DNA from 4 places in the Bradyrhizobium sp. LMG 9283 genome. Region 4 is predicted to be linked to each of the others. Evidence: predicted binding sites of a transcription regulator. Region 4 holds the regulator's gene; each other region holds the start of a gene.
The links. The regulator PhoB, encoded in region 4, activates phosphate uptake and scavenging genes when phosphate is short. The targets are predictions, from matches to a motif close to TGTCATNNANCTGTCAT.
Positions count from the first base shown of each region.

Region 1: the regulator PhoB is predicted to act here: its motif matches at 2,726-2,742, upstream of P6U29_RS11890 (phospholipase C).
Region 2: the regulator PhoB is predicted to act here: its motif matches at 2,530-2,546, upstream of P6U29_RS36670 (YdcH family protein).
Region 3: the regulator PhoB is predicted to act here: its motif matches at 2,544-2,560, upstream of phnC (phosphonate ABC transporter ATP-binding protein).

Region 1 is NZ_CP120691.1:2,558,845-2,563,143, forward strand. Features, by position in the region: gene P6U29_RS11875 (efflux RND transporter permease subunit) at 1-1,010, opposite strand, end outside; gene P6U29_RS11880 (efflux RND transporter periplasmic adaptor subunit) at 1,020-2,213, opposite strand; partial or broken gene P6U29_RS11885 (amino acid ABC transporter substrate-binding protein) at 2,453-2,611, shown strand; gene P6U29_RS11890 (phospholipase C) at 2,797-4,299, shown strand, end outside.
Region 2 is NZ_CP120691.1:7,880,148-7,884,446, forward strand. Features, by position in the region: gene P6U29_RS36660 (EAL domain-containing protein) at 1-786, opposite strand, end outside; gene P6U29_RS36665 (NAD(P)/FAD-dependent oxidoreductase) at 989-2,092, shown strand; gene P6U29_RS36670 (YdcH family protein) at 2,264-2,443, opposite strand; gene P6U29_RS36675 (YdcH family protein) at 2,773-2,979, shown strand; gene P6U29_RS36680 (hypothetical protein) at 3,111-3,317, shown strand; gene P6U29_RS36685 (hypothetical protein) at 3,339-3,590, shown strand; gene P6U29_RS36690 (GGDEF domain-containing protein) at 3,587-4,299, opposite strand, start outside.
Region 3 is NZ_CP120691.1:8,358,617-8,362,915, forward strand. Features, by position in the region: gene phnE (phosphonate ABC transporter, permease protein PhnE) at 1-566, opposite strand, end outside; gene phnD (phosphonate ABC transporter substrate-binding protein) at 639-1,574, opposite strand; gene phnC (phosphonate ABC transporter ATP-binding protein) at 1,635-2,444, opposite strand; gene P6U29_RS38965 (chloramphenicol acetyltransferase) at 2,618-3,289, shown strand; gene P6U29_RS38970 (alpha-D-ribose 1-methylphosphonate 5-triphosphate diphosphatase) at 3,286-4,299, shown strand, end outside.
Region 4 is NZ_CP120691.1:8,509,889-8,514,187, forward strand. Features, by position in the region: gene P6U29_RS39705 (aspartate aminotransferase family protein) at 1-417, opposite strand, end outside; gene P6U29_RS39710 (GcrA family cell cycle regulator) at 877-1,389, shown strand; gene phoB (phosphate regulon transcriptional regulator PhoB) at 1,629-2,336, opposite strand; gene phoU (phosphate signaling complex protein PhoU) at 2,352-3,068, opposite strand; gene pstB (phosphate ABC transporter ATP-binding protein PstB) at 3,080-3,901, opposite strand; gene pstA (phosphate ABC transporter permease PstA) at 3,898-4,299, opposite strand, start outside.

The sequences.
Region 1 (4,299 bases), 2.9 Mb from region 4:
GCTTCCACGAACTTGGTGGTGTCGAATGGCGTGTCGTACTTGATGCCTTCGGGGAAGCGCCTGGCGAGCTCCGCCATCTTCTTCTCGACGGCCTGCTCGACCTGCAGCGCGTTGGCGCCGGGCGACTGGAACACACCGATGCCGACCGCCGGCTGCTTGTTGAGCGAGAAGATCTGGCTGTAGGTCTGCGCGCCGAGCTCGACCCAGCCGACGTCGCGCACCCGCGTGACATCGCCGCTGGTGCCTGACTTGACGATGATGTTCTCGAACTGGCTGGCGTCGTCGAGCCGTCCGTTGACGTTGAGCGTGTACTGGAACGCCTGCCCCGGCGGCGTCGGCGGCGCGCCGACCTGGCCCGCCGAGACCTGCTGGCTCTGCTGCTGGATCGCCTGGATCACGTCCTGCGGCACCAGGCCACGGACTTGCAGCTTGTTGGGATCGAGCCAGATCCGCATCGAGTACTGGCCGGCGCCGAACACGGTGACGTTGCCGACGCCCGGTAGGCGGGAGAGCTCGTCACGAATGTTGATGGTGGCGTAGTTGCTTAGGTACAGGCTGTCGTACCTCGCCTCCGGCGAGGTCAGCGTCACGAACAAGAGGATCGAGGTCGACCGCTTCTGCACGGTCACGCCCTGGTTCTGCACCGACTGCGGCAGCTGCGAGAGCGCGCTGGAGACGCGGTTCTGCACCAGCACCTGCGCGAAATTGAGATCGGTACCGATCTTGAAGGTCACGGTCAGCGTGTAGGTGCCGTCCGAGCCGCTGTAGGACTGCATGTAGAGCATGTCCTCGACGCCGTTGACCTGCTGCTCGATCGGCAGCGCCACGGTGTCGATCACGGTCTTGGCGCTGGCGCCGGGATAGCGCGTGGTCACCTGCACCGTCGGCGGCACCACGTCGGGATATTGCGCAACGGCGAGGTTGAACAGCGCTACGCCGCCGATGAGGATCATCAGGAGCGCGATGACGTTCGAGAGGACCGGCCGCTCGATGAAGAATTTTGAGATCATGGCGGGCTCCTACTTGGCAGAGGCCTGCGGCTGCTCGATCTTCGTCACCTGCGGGTCGATCTTCTGGCCCGGGATCACCCGCAGGAGCCCAGCGATCACCACGCGATCCTCCGGCTTGAGGCCGCTCTCGATCACGCGAAGGCCATTATCGACGGGGCCGATCTGCACGTTGCGCTGCTCGATGACGTTGTCGCCGTTGACGACGAGGAGATAGCGGCCGCCCTGGTCGCTGCCGAGCGCGGTATCGGGGACGAGCAGGGCGCTCTTCTCCTGATCGAAGGGGACGCGGACGCGGACGAAATAGCCGGGCAGCAGCACCCGCTTGTCGTTGGGAACGAGGCCGCGCACCGCCAGGGTGCCGGTCGATTGGTTGAGCGTCGGCGACACATAATCGAGATGCCCCTGATGCGGGTAGCCGGTCTCGGTCTGGAGCCCGATCTCGATCGGGAATTGCTTGAGGTCGGCCGCTGTCAGTCCGCGGCGCGCCGCTTCGGCCCGGATGCGCAGCACGTCCTGCTCATTGACGGTAAAGTTCACGTAGATCGGGTCCATCGCGACGATGGTGGCGAGCTGGGTCGGCGAGGAAACACCGACGAGCTCGCCGATCGAGACCATATGCGCGCTGACGATGCCGTCGAACGGCGCCGTGACCTTGGTGTAGCCGTAATTGACCTCGGCGAGCTTGGTGTTGGCCTGGGCCTGCTGGAGATTGGCCTGGGCGTTGTCGCGGTTCGAGGTCGAGGTGTCGAGGGTAGCCTGCGAGACGGCCTGGCGCTGCACCAGCTCGGCCTGCCGCTTATAGTCGGCTTCGGCCTGACGGAGCGAGGCCTGCGCGCCGGCCTCGGCCGCCTGCGCCTGCTCGAGCTTGAGCTTGTAGGTCTCCGGCTCGATCGTGAACAGCTGGGTGCCCTGCTTGACGAAGGTGCCGTCCTGGTAATCGATCGATTGCAGGAAGCCCTGCACGCGCGCGACCAGATCGACGCTCTTGATCGGCGCGGTGTTGCCGGTGGACTCGATATAGCGCGTCACTGCGCGCTGCACCGGCGTCGCGACGTCCACCTTGGGCGGCGGCGGCGCCACAAACGTGTTCTTGTCCTCGCAGCCGGCGAGCGCGATCACGGCGGTTGCCGTTGCCAAAGCCCGTCCGACATGTCTCCACGCTTGCTTAAGTCGTGCGGGAGATGCGGGATTCGCGCAGGTCATTCGGAGGTCCCCGATTGCTGTTTGTCGGTGCGGCAGGCTAGCAACAAATGACTGGCCGTGGAACACCATAGCCATGGCAGTCGCCGGCCTTGCGCTGCAAACGGCGGCGTGGCGTTTGAGAGATTTATCACGACAAAGCGCTTTTTCATCGGGCGCACGATCGACAAGAATTGTGCCAAGGCGATGCGATCGAAACGAAGTTGGTGGACAGAAGAAACGGTGAGGAGGCATGACATGCCGAGACCTTCAAGAAGACAGTCACGGTGGTCGCCGTCTCGCTCGGTCACAGCTAGGCGCTGTCGTTCGTCGCGGCGTTCATGACGGACGCGAGGACGAACGGCACGTTGCGCAAGGCCTATGACAATAGCGGCCTGAAGGACGCGCCCCGGACGGAGTAGCGTCATGGAATCCTCGGCTCGCACCATCTCATGGTGGAGCGGTGCGGTCCCGTTCGGCTTTGCCGTGATGACAAATTCCGTCCGAGCAACTGCGCAAATTGCCATGCGTCAAACTGACACAGCGCTGTCATCGCGCGCCGCTATGGTCCCGAGGGTCGGCGTCAATCTTTCGGGGCAACACAACAATGACATCCAGACTTCTGACGACGGCTGCGTTTTTCGCGGCCGCGACGGCACTTGCGTGCAGCATTCCAGTCCTCGCGGACGATTTCGGTCGGGACCGCGGTCACGACCAGGGCCAAGGTCAAGGCCGCGATCATCACCGTCATCCGCATGACATCCACACCGAGACGCCGATCAAGCATCTCGTGATCGTCTTCAACGAGAACCGCTCGTTCGATCATTACTTCGCGACTTATCCGAATGCGGCCAATCCGTCGGGTTCGCTTCCCTTCGTGCCGAAGCCGCATACGCCGAAGGTCAATAATCTCGTCACGGCCAACCTGCTGGTCGACAACCCCAACGACAATCCGGCCAACGGCAGCGGCGCGACGGACCCGTTCCGCCTCGACCGCACCCAGGCCAATACGCGCTCGCAGAACCACAGTTACACGCCCGAGCAGCAGGCCGTCGACAATGGCAAGGAAGACCTGTTCCCGAAGTTCACGGGCCGCGGCACCGCGGGCGGCGCTGGCGCGTTCGGCACCAACGGGCAGGTGATGGGCTATTTCGACGGCAACACTGTCACCGCTCTTTGGAATTATGCGCAGCACTTTTCCATGAGCGACAATGCCTGGACCGATACCTTCGGTCCGTCGACGCCGGGCATGCTCGAGGTGATCTCCGGCCAGACCAACGGCGTGCAGAACATCGTCGGCACGTCGTCGTCGATCGCCGACGGCCAGGGCGGCCTGACGCTGATCGGCGATACCGATCCAGGCAACGATTCCTGCTCGAGCACGACGAGCACGATCCTGATGGACGGCAAGAACATCGGCGATCTGCTCAACGAAGAGCACATCAGCTGGGGCAGCTTCATGGGCGGCTTCGACCTGACGCTGAAGAATGCCAACGGCACCACGGGCTGCGGGCGCAGCACCTTCTCCAGCAACGTCAACGGCACCATCGTGGACTACATTCCGCACCACGCTTGGTTCCAATACTACAAGTCGACCGCGAATCCGACCCATGCGCGGCCGAGCTCGGTCCATGCGATCGGCCACACCTATGCGCTGGACGGCAAAGTCGATCCGGCCAACCACGGCTATGATCTTGAGGACTTCTACGCCGCGGTGAAGGCCGGCAATTTCCCGGCCGTCTCCTACATCAAGATGCCCGCCTTCCAGGACGGTCATGCCGGCAACTCCGATCCGCTCGACGAGCAGGTCGGCAATGTCGAGCTGATCAACTTCCTCCAGAAGCAGCCAGAGTGGCGCGAGACTGCCGTCATCATCACCTATGACGACTCCGACGGCTGGTACGACCATCAATACGTTGCACCGAAGAGTGCCTCCTATGATCCGACCGCCGATCAGGTCAACGGTCCGGGCCTGTGCGGCCTGGGTGCGCAGAAGCAGCCGGCGCCGAAGGGTCTGGGCGGCAAGCCGGTGAACGGTCGCTGCGGTCCGGGCACGCGCATTCCCTTTATCGTGGTTTCGCCCTACGCCAGGACCAACTTCGTCAGCCAC
Region 2 (4,299 bases), 630 kb from region 4:
GGAGGCGAACAGCTCACGCGCGCTCTTGCCGACGACGTGATCGCGCGAGAACCCCCAGAACCGCTCATAGGCGCTGTTGGCGAAGATATAGCGGCCGTCCTCGATGTTCTTCGCGGCTACGCAGGCCGGCACATTGTCCAGCACCGTTTCGAGGAATTGCTTGGTCGAGGCGAGTTGCCGCGACAGCCGGCGCTGTTCGCTGACGTCGAGATGCGTCGCCACCGAACCGCCGTTGGGCAGTACGAAAAACTTGACCAGGATGGCCCGCCCGTCCGGCAGTTCCGTGATCAGACCATTGGCGCTTGCCGCCTTGTCGTAAAATTCGTCGTCGGAAGCGCCATCCAGCACCCCGCGCCTGCGGCGCAACTCGAGGAGTTCGCGGCCGTTCATGCCAGGTCGGACATCTGACCGCGTCAGGCCATAGATCTCGAGATAGCGGTCGTTGCAGAAGATGATGCGGCGCTGCGCATCCGTCATCACCACGCCCTGGTTGAGATTGTTCATGGCGGAGGAGATGAAGGCGTTGCGCCGCAACTGCAAACGCCTGCTCCGGCGCAGCGAGGAATGGATCCACAGCCCGATCGCGACGAGGAACGAGCAGACGACGATGCCGGCGATCAGGAATTCCCAGATCACGCCGGGATCGAGCTTGGCGAGACCGCCGGGAACGCTAAAGCCGTCCGATGCCGCAAAGGCACGCGCAGGCGTGGCCGCGCCGGCCAGGCACATGACGGCCTGCACAGCAATCGGAAGCGTGCTGCCCACGTGCCAGTTCTTCTCAGCCATCAGCCACCCGCGATTTCAACGCCGGATTGTCTGGCCTCGCGGGTTTGGATCGGGTAAACGCCTGTACCCACAACAGAAAAATGTGACGTGAAGTACGGCAATTGCCCTGACATGATAAATGCTTTCTTAACGGAAAATTCCCCTGCGCCGCCGCTCCCCGGTCTGGTGCCACCGGCGCTTCCCGCGGAGATCCTGCGCAACCATGGATAGGGTCGACTGCGTCGTCATCGGAGCCGGCGTGGTCGGTCTCGCGGTGGCCCGAAAGCTCGCGCAGGCCGGGCGCGAGGTGATCGTGCTCGAGGAAGCCGAGGCCATTGGAACCGTCACCTCTTCGCGTAACAGCGAGGTGATCCATGCCGGCATCTACTACCGCGCCGGGAGCTGGATGGCGCGCATGTGCGTAGCCGGCAAGCACGCGCTCTACCGCTACTGCGCCGACCGCGGCATCCCTCACAAGAATTGCGGCAAGCTGATCGTCGCGACCACCCCGAAAGAGACCGAGAAGCTGCAATCGATCAAGGCGCATGCCGCAGCCAACGGCGTGCTCGACATGCAGCTGCTCACGGGCGAGGCAGCACGCGCGCTGGAGCCGGCGCTCGCCTGCGACGCTGCGCTGCTGTCGCCGTCAACCGGCATCATAGACAGCTACGCCTACATGCTCTCGCTGCGCGGCGAAGCCGAGGACGCCGGCGCCGCCTTCGCGTTTCACACCCCGCTGATCCGCGCCAAGGCGGCGGCGGGCGTCATCGAGATCGATGCCGGCGGCGAGGCACCGATGACTCTGCAATGCGATCTTCTCGTGAACGCCGCGGGGCTCTCGGCGACGAATGTGGCGCGCAACATCGAGGGCATGCCGCTGGACCGGATTCCGCCGGCCTATCTCGCCAAGGGAAACTACTTCAGCTGCAGCGCCAAGGCGCCGTTCTCGCACCTGATCTATCCGGTCCCCGAACCCGGCGGATTAGGGGTGCACCTGACGCTGGATATGGCAGGGCAGGCGCGCTTCGGGCCTGACGTCGAGTGGATCGAAACGATCAATTACGAGGTCGATCCCTCACGCGCCGAGCGCTTCTACCCGGCGATCCGCAAATACTGGCCGACACTGCCCGATGGTGCGCTGATGCCGAGCTATTCGGGCATCCGCCCGAAGATCGTGCCGCCGGCTGTGGCCACGCAGGACTTTTTGATGCAAGGCCCGCGCGATCACGGCGTCGCAGGGTTGATCAACCTATTCGGCATCGAATCGCCGGGATTGACGTCGTCGCTCGCGATCGCCGATCACGTCGCCGAGCTCGCAGGCATCTAGAGCGTCTTCGAGCGAAGTGGATACCAGGTCACGTCAGGACAACGTGTCCAAACAAAAAACTAGCGCCGCACAAAGATCTTGCACGGCGTGCACCTTGCAGCAGGGATGAGCACGGATGCTCTCACCCCTGCATGAAAGGATGTGATCAACTCTACGCTGTTACGGGGATCACTAGTGGAGCGTGTCGCCTTGCTTCAGACGCTCGATCTGGTCCTTGACCATCAACTTCCGGCGCTTCAACTCAACAATTTGCAGGTCGTCTGTTGAAAGGTGCACGAGAGCTTCGTGCAATTCGTTTTCGAGAAGTTTGTGCTTCCGTTCCAATTCAACAAGATGTGCCTGAATTGTCATTCGAAACCTCCTCGGTAGGGTTGAACCTCAGGATTCGATCCGGACAGCCAAGTCTACATCACCGATTCGTCCTGTCGATGGGTATCCGTCGTCGTACTGTCTTTTTTGAAAGTTCATATGTAACGAAGCGTGACTAAGGGAACCACGCGGGAAAAATCCATGATATCAATGCGGCTGCGCAAGGCCGCAGCTCCTCGCAGAAATATGTTGCGGGAGATCGGCGAGCGAGGGTCGCAGATCGCTTGCGATCGCGCTGCGCAAGGACGATAATTTCCACAGGGCATCCACAGCCCAGATTTCACGCCTATCGGTTTTCGGCCACCGCAGACATGACCAAAGAAGATGAGCGTGAGCTCGAAGCCGAGCTCACCCGGTTGCAGCAGGAACACCGAGATCTCGATGCGGCGATCGATGCGTTGCATCAATCGCCCGCCCCCGACCTATTGCGGCTACAGCGGCTGAAGAAACGCAAGCTGTTGTTGCGCGACCGCATCGCGTTCATCGAAGACCAGATTACCCCCGACATCATCGCCTGAGCCCCTGAGCCGGTCTTTCGCGGCCGCTCGCCGCATCCGAATCCGCTTGACTCAAAAAGAACAAAATAGGAACATTCAGGGGATCCCAGCGGCCCTAGGAAACGCAAAGACAAGGCACAAGGACAACGCAGATGTCGGCAACGCCTCTTCTCGACAATAGCCATTATGAACAGGCCTGCGATCAGGCGATCGCGATGTGCGATGGCAATCTGCGCAGCACCATCAAGGCGCTGATCATGGCCAACGAATATCTGGAAGTCGAGCTGGAGGAATTGCAGGCGGCGATTTCGGCCGGCTGCATTCCGGAAACCTCGCGGAGCAAGAGCAGCGCCGCCTGAGTTCATCATTGGAGCAACGCCATGTCGGATGTGACCTACTACGTTGCAATGCCCTTCTTGATCGATGCCGACGGATCACCCGTCGCAGGCGCGGCGGAGGAGTGTCAGTCCTCGACGGCGGCGCTACGACGCGCAGAGATTCTGGCGCGCGGCGCCGGCCATATCGGCGCGGTCGCGTTCAGCCGCAGCGGCGACCCCATGACCGGCGAATTCGGTGATGCGACGCTGCTGCGCAAATTCGGCAACGTGCCCGAAGATCTTGCGACCCTCTAGCGCTCGCTGCGGGCGAGCCTGATCCGCGGCTCGTGCCGGCGGTGCGCCTTGCGGACGTACATGGCGGCATCGGCCTCCTCCAGGGCGCGGCCTGCGTCGGAGTTGGGGCCGAGTAACGCGACGCCGGCAGAGGCGCCCGCGGTCACGTGCTGCGCGCGGAAGACGAAGGATAAATCGTCGATCGCCTGCTCCAAGGCCGCGGCCTTCGCCTTGGCATCGGTCTCGCTGAGATTCCAGAGCAGCAGCGCGAACTCGTCGCCCCCGAGCCGGCCGACCACGTCGGAGGCGCGCACCTGTCGCGTTAGCGTGGCGACAATCGCCTTGAGCACCTCGTCGCCAGCGGCATGGCCGAAGGAATCGTTGATCGGCTTCAGCCGATCGACGTCGAGCACGATCAGCGCCCCGCTGGCGCGGTAGCGCTTCATATAGGCGATGGCGCGTGCGAGCTCGCGCTCGAAGCCGCGCCGGTTGGGAATCTCGAGCAGGAAATCGGTGTCGGCCGCAGCTTCCAGTTCCGCGACCCGGCGCTGCGCTTCCTTGAGCTTGGCCCGCAAGCCCCGAATCGTCGCCCTGACGTTGTCTCGGGCTGCGTCATCGCCCAACGCGGCGCGCCGCGGCGGCTTTGCCGGAGGCTTGGTCAGCCGTTTGGGGGCGGCATTGGATCGGCCGATGCTGATCTTCCGGCCCTCTTTGGCCTTCGCAGCGCTAG
Region 3 (4,299 bases), 150 kb from region 4:
GCGTTCTCGACGATTTCCGAGAACAGCTTGCCGAGCGCGCCGGTGGAGTGAATCGCAATCGCGAGCACACCGGCCATCGGTCCGAGCCCGAAGGCGATGACGAAGACCAGCGCGAACACGATGCCGGGGACGGTGCGGGCGAATTCGAGCAGCCGCCGCACGACGAAGCGCAGCCAGGGCGCGGGCGAGGTGTTCTCGGCCGCGAAGAAGTTGAGGGCGAAAGCGAAGGTCGCGCCGATCAACGTGCCGACATAGCTGATCAGCAGCGTCTCGCCCAGCATCTTCAGCCATTTACGCCAGCCCCAGAGCCACTCGCCGACGTCGGTCCAGACCCGCTGGCCGCTGTCGAGCGTGAGGATGCGGTCGAAATAGCTGACGAAGTTGCCGAAATAGGTGAACAGCGTGCGCAAATTCACTTCGGCGCCGATCGCGGCGAGCACCAGCGCTGCGGCAAAGATCGCAGCTCCCAACAGGAGACGGAGCCGCCTGCGCGAGACCGCCTGGCGATAGGCGGCGTTGAGCGCGGCCAGCTGCTGCTCGGGGAGGATCGAAACCGCTGTCGTCATCGGTCGAAACAGGTCCCGTCAAAGAAAGAGCCGGGTCCTGAGGACCCGGCTCGAGTGCATCGTCCCGAAAACTCAGGACGCCTTCTTTTTACGCAGCGCATCGACGAACTTGATCAGCTCGATCGTGCCATCCCAATCCTTGGTGGTGGCGGGATGAAAGCCCTTCTTCTGACCGTCCGACAGGCGATCGAACGCGGCCTTGTCCTTGGCCGGCGCATCGAAAAACGCCTTTGCGATGGCCGCCTTGGCGTCATCAGGCAGGTCGGAATTGTAGGCATAGGGACCGTTGATGATCGGCGCCGACTTGTGAATGATGCGGAAATCGTCCTTCTTCATCGCCGAGCCGTCGGCGTTCTTCAGCATGCCCTTGGTCAGCATCTGCGCCAGCGTGGAATCGTCGTCGCTGGTCCACTGGTTGGCCGCGACGTCGACCGTGCCCTGCGCCAGCGCCAGCATCGCGTTCTCATGGCTGCCGGTGAAGACGACCTTGCCGAAATAGCCGTCGGCATCCGGGATGCCCATCTTGTCGAGCTCGAAGCGCGGCACATTGTTGCCGGAGGTCGAGTTCGGGTCGACCAGGCCGAGGTTCTTGCCCTTGAGATCATCGACCTTCTTGTAGGGGCTGCTCGCCTTGACGAAGAACACCGAGTAATAGCCGGTCGAACCGTCGGCGTTGATGTCGTTGGCGAAGGCGTCGGTCTTGACGCCGGTCAGGCGGGCCCGAGCGAACGAGGCCGAGCCGTAGCTGGCGATGTGGATGTTGCCGGCGCGCTGGCCTTCGATGACGGCGGCGTAGTCATTGGCGATGCGCAGCGTGACCTTCACGCCGAGCTGCTTCGAGAGATAGTCCACGAACGGGGACCAACGCTCGGTGACACCGGAGGCGTTCTCGGCCGGCACGACGGCGAAGGTCAGCTCGGGATATTTGGCCTTCCAGTCGTCCGCCGAGGCGGAGGCCGTGAACGCGAGCGCGGCGGCGCCGGCGAGGATTAATCTGCGAGTGATCATGGTACCCTCTTCATCGGTTGAGGTCGGTTGACGCAAAGACTTGAACTAAACAGGCGAGGCTCAGGCCGCCGCGGCCGTCCCGAGCGCCGGAACGCCCTCGGGCGCCGGCACGGGCATGCCGCCCATGACGTCGGTGGCTTCGAGATCATAAAGCTCGCGCGCGACGTGGTCGGTCAGCGCGGACGGCGCGCCGTCGAACACCACGCGGCCCGCGGCCATGCCGATCAGGCGGTCGCAATAGGTCCGCGCCAGATCGAGCGAATGCAGATTGCAGAGCACGGTGATGCCGAAATGCTTGTTGATGCGCAGCAGCGCATCCATGACGATCTTGGTGTTGCGCGGATCGAGCGAGGCGATCGGCTCGTCGGCGAGGATGATGTCGGGCTGCTGCACCAGCGCGCGGGCGATCGCGACGCGCTGCTGCTGACCGCCGGAGAGCTGATCGGCGCGCTGGGCGGCGAGCGAAGCGATGTCGAACTGCTCGAGCGCCGACATCGCCAGCGCCTTGTCCTGCTCGGGCCACACTTGCGACAGCGAGCGCCAGGCGGGCATCGTCGCAAGCCGCCCCATCAGGACGTTGGTGAGCACGTCGAGCCGGCCGACCAGGTTAAACTGCTGGAAGATCATCGCCGAGCGGGCGCGCCACTGCCGCAGCTCATTGCCGCGCAGCAAGGTGACGTCGACGCCGTCGAACAGGATGCGGCCCCCGGTCGGCGTCACAAGGCGGTTGATGGTCCGCAGCAATGTCGACTTGCCGGCGCCGGATCGCCCGATCACACCGACGAAGCCGCCGGGCGAAACTTGGAACGAAGCGTCGTCGACCGCGGCTTTTGCGCCGAAGCGGCACGTCAGACCATCCACCACCAGCATGCAGGGCTCCAGAGTAGCTGGAGCCAACCGCTAACGCTCACGCTTAACACTTGTGTGACACGCGCATTGCGGTGCGGCGATCCTACACACCTCATCCCCTGTCATCTCGGCGTCATGACATCGTCATCAAGCCACTCGAAGAGAAACGCCCGCCCTCGCACATCGGATGCAACATGGCCGCCAAAGCCCTTTCGGTTCAGCCGACCATCGATCCCTCGGCCGAACTGCACGAGACCCGGCTCGGTGCCTATACCGAGGTCGGCGCGCGCACGATCCTGCATGAAGTGGCGATGGGCGATTACTCCTATGTCGTGAACGATTCGCAGATCACCTACACCACGATCGGAAAATTCTGCTCGATCGCCGCGATGACGCGCATCAATCCGGGCAATCATCCGATGCATCGCGCGACGCAGGCGCATTTCACCTACCGCTCCAGCGCCTACTTTGAAGGCGAGAGCGACGATGCCGCGTTCTTCGACTGGCGGCGCCAGCATCATGTCCATATCGGGCACGATGTCTGGATCGGTCATGGCGCGATCGTGCTGCCGGGCCGCAACATCGGCACCGGCGCGGTGATCGCTGCCGGCGCCATCGTCACCAAGGACGTGCCGGCCTACACCATCGTCGCCGGCAATCCGGCCCGGATCGTGCGGCGGCGGTTCTCGGAGGAGATCGCCGGGCGCCTCGCGAAGCTCGCCTGGTGGGACTGGGATCACGACAAATTGCGCGAGGCGCTGCCCGATTTCCGCAAGCTCGGGATTGAAGATTTTCTTTCGACGTACGAAGCACGGGCGAGCTCTCTCACCAATTCTCCTGCCAGCAAACGAAGCGCAGTCGCGTGACAGACATATTCCTTGAAGGCGGCCGGGCCCTGATCGGCGCCGAGCTCGTCGAAACCTCTCTTCTCGTGTCCGGTACGGACATTGCAGAGGTCGATGCCTCTCGCGGCCGTGCGCGGCTGGCGCTCGATGCCCGCGACCTGCTGGTGCTGCCCGGCATCGTCGATCTGCATGGCGATGCCTTCGAGCGGCAGATGATGCCGCGTGCCGGCGTCGATTTCCCGATCGACGTCGCGCTCGCCGACAGCGACCGCCAGGCGATCAGCAACGGCATCACCACCGTGTTTCACGCCACGACCTGCTCGTGGGAGCCGGGCCTGCGCAGCGCCGACAATGCGCGCGGCCTGATGGAAGCGATCGAGCGGCAGCGTCCGCAATTCGCCGCCGACACGCGCTTCCATCTGCGCCACGAGACCTACAATCTCGACGCCGAGGCCGAGATCAGCCAGTGGCTCGCGGAAGGCCGCGTCGACCTGTTCGCCTTCAACGACCACATGGACGGCACTGTCGCCGATATGGCCAAGCCGCGCAAGCGCAACCGTATGGTGGAACGCACGGGGCTTTCGAGCGAAGAATTCGACCGGCTGGTCGAGCGCGTGATCTCGCGCGCCGACAAGGTGCCGGCTTCGGTGTCGCGCCTGGCCGCTTCTGCCCGCACGGCCGGGGTGCGGATGCTCTCGCACGATGACGCAACGCCGGCGATGCGGCAGGCGTTTCGCGCGCTCGGCGCTGACATCGCGGAGTTTCCGATCAACGAGGAGACGGCGCGGGCGGCAGCCAGCCACGGCGATGCCATCGTCTATGGCGCGCCGAACGTCGTGCGCGGCGGCAGCCACACTGGCTGGACCAAAGCATCCGACATGATCGCCAAGGGCCTCTGCTCGGTGCTGGCGTCGGATTACTACTATCCCGCACAGCTGCTCGCTGCATTCCGCCTCGCCGTCGACGGCGTGCTGCCGCTGACCAAGGCCTGGGATCTGGTCTCGGCCGGCCCGGCACGCGCGACTGGCCTT
Region 4 (4,299 bases):
CGCCAGCGTGCGGCCGTGGAAGGCGCCCTCGAAGGTGATGATGCGGTAACGTTCCGGATGCCCCTTGGAGAAGTGATGGTGGCGCACCAGCTTGATTACGCCTTCCAGCGCCTCGGCGCCGGAATTGCAGAAGAATACGAAGTCCGCGAAGCTTTCCTTGCACAGACGCGCGGCAAGCTTCTCGCCGTCCGGGCTCTGGAACAGGTTCGACATGTGCCAGAGCTTCGTCGCCTGCTCCTGCAACGCCTTGACCAGCGCGGGATGGACATGGCCGAGCGCATTCACCGCCACGCCCGAGGTGAAATCGAGATAGCGATCGCCATTGGTCGCGATCAGCCAGCAGCCTTCGCCGCGCTCGAAACCGAGGTCGGCCCTGGCGAAAACGGGGAGCAAATGCGGCGCGGCGCTGTCAGTCATGACGTCACTTGAATGTTGCGGACGGTGTGAGACGTGCATTGCGCAACGCACCATCGACCGGCCCCGGAAAACGAAACGTGCCGCCTTTTAAGGGCGGCACGTAAGACTATCTTATGCTTGGCAAGACAGGTGTCAATGCCGCCCGGAAAGCCTCGCGAAACGCTGAATCCGTAGTCTTGCGGTGGCGATTTTGCGGAGTTTTCACCACGGAACATGTGGAAGCGAGTCGGCGGACTCTTGCGCGGGAGTCACGCCATATTGTAGCGTTTGGACTGTCAGATACGACATCTCGTGCAGCGGTTCTGATCCCAAGAGTCCTCATGTACCGGCGTAAACGTTCGGGCGTCTTGAGCGCGCCCGGCGAGCCTTAAGGGATTCTGCGGCACGGGATTTTCAAGGCTTCAGGCATTCGCTGCGAAGGCCCCAGGATGGCAGGCGCGCAGCGAGGGAAAGGGTGCAATGACGGTTTTGACCTGGTCCGATGATCGCGTCGAGCAGCTGAAAAAGCTCTGGGAGGCCGGACTTTCGGCCAGCCAGATCGCGGCGGAGCTCGGCAATGTGACCCGCAATGCCGTGATCGGCAAGGTGCATCGGCTCGGTCTGTCCGGCCGCGCCAAGAGCCCTTCATCGGCAGCGCCCCGGCCGCGCAAGGCACGGCCCGCGCAGCACATGATGCGGGTGACCCGCCCTGTCGCGCGCGGCAACACCGCGCTGGCGCAGGCCTTCGAGGTCGAGGTGGAGGCCGAGCCTGTCACCTATGACAACGTGGTGCCGATGAGTCAGCGGCTGTCTCTGCTGGAATTGAACGAGGCGACCTGCCACTGGCCGGTCGGCGATCCCTCAAGCCCGGATTTCTTCTTCTGCGGCGGCAAGGCTCTCTCCGGCCTGCCCTATTGCGCCCAGCACTCGCGCGTGGCCTATCAGCCCGCAGCGGATCGCCGTCGCGCACCGGCGAAGCCGGGCACGCGGTGAGTTTGTTCTGAGATCAGAAATGAGCTGTCACACGATGACGGCTCAAACAATCCGATGTCGTCCCGGACAAACGCGCCACAAGCGCGCGCCGATCCGGGACCCATAGCCACCGAGAGATGTGGTTATGGGGACTCGAAATTACCTTTTCGCAAAACAATCATGCCCTGTGGTTATGGTCCCGGATCTGCGCTGACGCTTGTCCGGGACGACACTGAGCGTGTGGCAACAGCTCGCAAACCTCAGGTCTGCTCGGCCTTCGCGAAACGATCGTCCAGCGCGTAGCCGGCGCCGCGGACGGTGCGGATCGGGTCCTGCTCGCGGCCGAGATTGAGCAGCTTGCGCAGGCGGCCGATATGGACGTCGACGGTGCGCTCGTCGATGTAGATGTCGCGGCCCCAGACGCTGTCGAGCAGCTGCTCGCGCGAGAACACGCGGCCGGGATGCTCCAAGAAGAACTCCAAGAGGCGATATTCGGTCGGGCCGAGATCGATCGGCCGGCCCGAGCGCGCCACGCGGCGCTTGTCGCGGTCGAGCTCGATATCGCCATAGGCGAGCACGGTGGCGAGCCGCTCGGGGCTGGCGCGCCTGAGCAGACCCTTCACGCGCGCCAAGAGCTCCGGCACCGAGAACGGCTTGACGATGTAATCGTCGGCGCCGGTCGCAAGCCCCCGCACCCGCTCGCTCTCCTCGCCGCGCGCGGTGAGCATGATGATCGGCAGCTGCTTGGTTTCGGGGCGGGTACGAAGCCGCCGGCACAGCTCGATGCCTGACAGGCCCGGCAGCATCCAGTCGAGCACGATCAGATCGGGAATGTGCTCCTTGAGGCGGGTGTCGGCGTCGTCGCCGCGCATCACCGTCTCGACGTCATAGCCGTCGCCTTCGAGGTTGTAGCGGAGAAGCTCGGTGAGAGCTTCCTCGTCCTCAACCACCATAATGCGTGCGCCCATGTTGTCGTCGCTCCCTTAGGTATTCGGCACCGTCGTGGCGAAGGTCGTCATGTCGCCCTTCGGCCGCTTGTCAGTGATCGCCTGGCCCTCGATCATGTAGAACACGGTCTCTGCGATGTTGGTGGCGTGATCGCCGATCCGCTCGATGTTCTTGGCGCAGAACATCAGGTGGATGCAGAACGAGATGTTGCGCGGATCCTCCATCATATAGGTGAGGAGCTCGCGGAACAGCGAGGTGCAGATGGCGTCGACTTCCTCGTCGCCTTTCCACACCGCCATGGCCGCCGGCAGATCGTGCGCGGCATAGGCGTCCAGGACCGACTTGACCTGCTGCTGCACGAGATCGGTCATGTGTTCCAGTCCGCGGAACAGCTTCAGCGGATGGAAATCCGTCTCCAGCGCCGCGACGCGCTTGCCCATGTTCTTGGCGAGATCGCCGATGCGCTCGAGATCGGTCGCGACGCGCATGGCGCCGACGATCTCGCGCAGATCCACCGCCATCGGCTGGCGGCGGGCGATGGTGAGCACGGCGCGCTCCTCGATGCGCTTCTGCAGCGCGTCGAGCTCGGCGTCGGTCGCGACCACGCGCTGGCCGAGCGCGACGTCGCGGCGGATCAGCGCGTCGACGGAATCGACGATCATGCGCTCGGCGATGCCGCCCATTTCGGCGACCAGGCGGGTGAGCTCCTGGAGGTCGGTGTCGAAGGCCTTTGCGGTATGTTCAGAACCCATGTTCCGTCTCCTCAGCCGAACCGGCCGGTGATGTAATCCTGCGTGCGCCGGTCGCTCGGCGACGTGAAGATCTTGCTGGTGTCGTCGAATTCGATCAACTCGCCGAGATACATGAAGGCGGTCTTGTCGGAGACGCGCGCCGCCTGCTGCATGTTGTGGGTGACGATCGCGATCGTGTAGTTCTCGGACAATTCCTGGATCAGCTCCTCGACCTTGGCGGTCGAGATCGGGTCAAGCGCCGAGCAGGGCTCGTCGAACAGGATCACCTCGGGCCGCACCGCGACGGTGCGGGCGATGCAGAGGCGCTGCTGCTGGCCGCCGGAGAGCGACAGGCCGGAGGCATTGAGCTTGTCCTTGACCTCGTTCCACAGCGCGCCGCCGCGCAGCGCCTTCTCGACGCGGTCATCCATCTCCGACTTCGAGATCTTCTCATAGAGGCGGATGCCGAAGGCGATGTTCTCGTAGATCGTCATCGGGAACGGCGTCGGCTTCTGGAACACCATGCCGACCCGCGCCCGCAGCAGGTTGAGATCCAGCTTGGGGTCGAGGATGTTGGTGTGGTCGAGCAGCAGCTGGCCGGTGGCGCGCTGGCCCGGATAGAGATCGTACATCCTGTTGAAGATGCGCAGCAGGGTCGACTTGCCGCACCCCGACGGGCCGATGAACGCCGTGACACGGTTGGTGCCGAGCGCCAGGTTGATGTTCTTCAGCGCGTGGTGCTCGCCATAGTAAAAATTCAGGTTGCGCGCGGTGACCTTGGCCGGCGCCTCGGGCAGCGGCTGGGAACCGGGATGAACGGTCGGCGCGCTCACGGAAACAGACATTTCACTCATTTTGCAGTCCTCTCGGCGCCGATGATGCGCGCGCCAATGTTCAGGGCAAGCACGGTCAGGGTGATCAGCAGCGCACCGCTCCAGGCGAGCTGCTTCCAGTAGGCGTAGGGGCTCTGCACGAAGTTGTTGATGGTGACCGGCAGGTTGGCCATCGTCTTGTTCAGGCTCAGGCTGAAGAACTGGTTCGACAGCGCAGTGAACAGCAGCGGCGCAGTCTCGCCGGCGACGCGGGCCGTGGCGAGCAGCACGCCGGTGATGAGGCCGGAGCGCGCGGCGCGATAGGCGATCCGCTTGATCACCAGCGAGCGCGGCAAGCCCAGTGCGCTGGCGGCTTCGCGCAGCGGATTCGGCACCAGCAGCAGCATGTCTTCCGTGGTGCGCACCACGACCGGGATCAC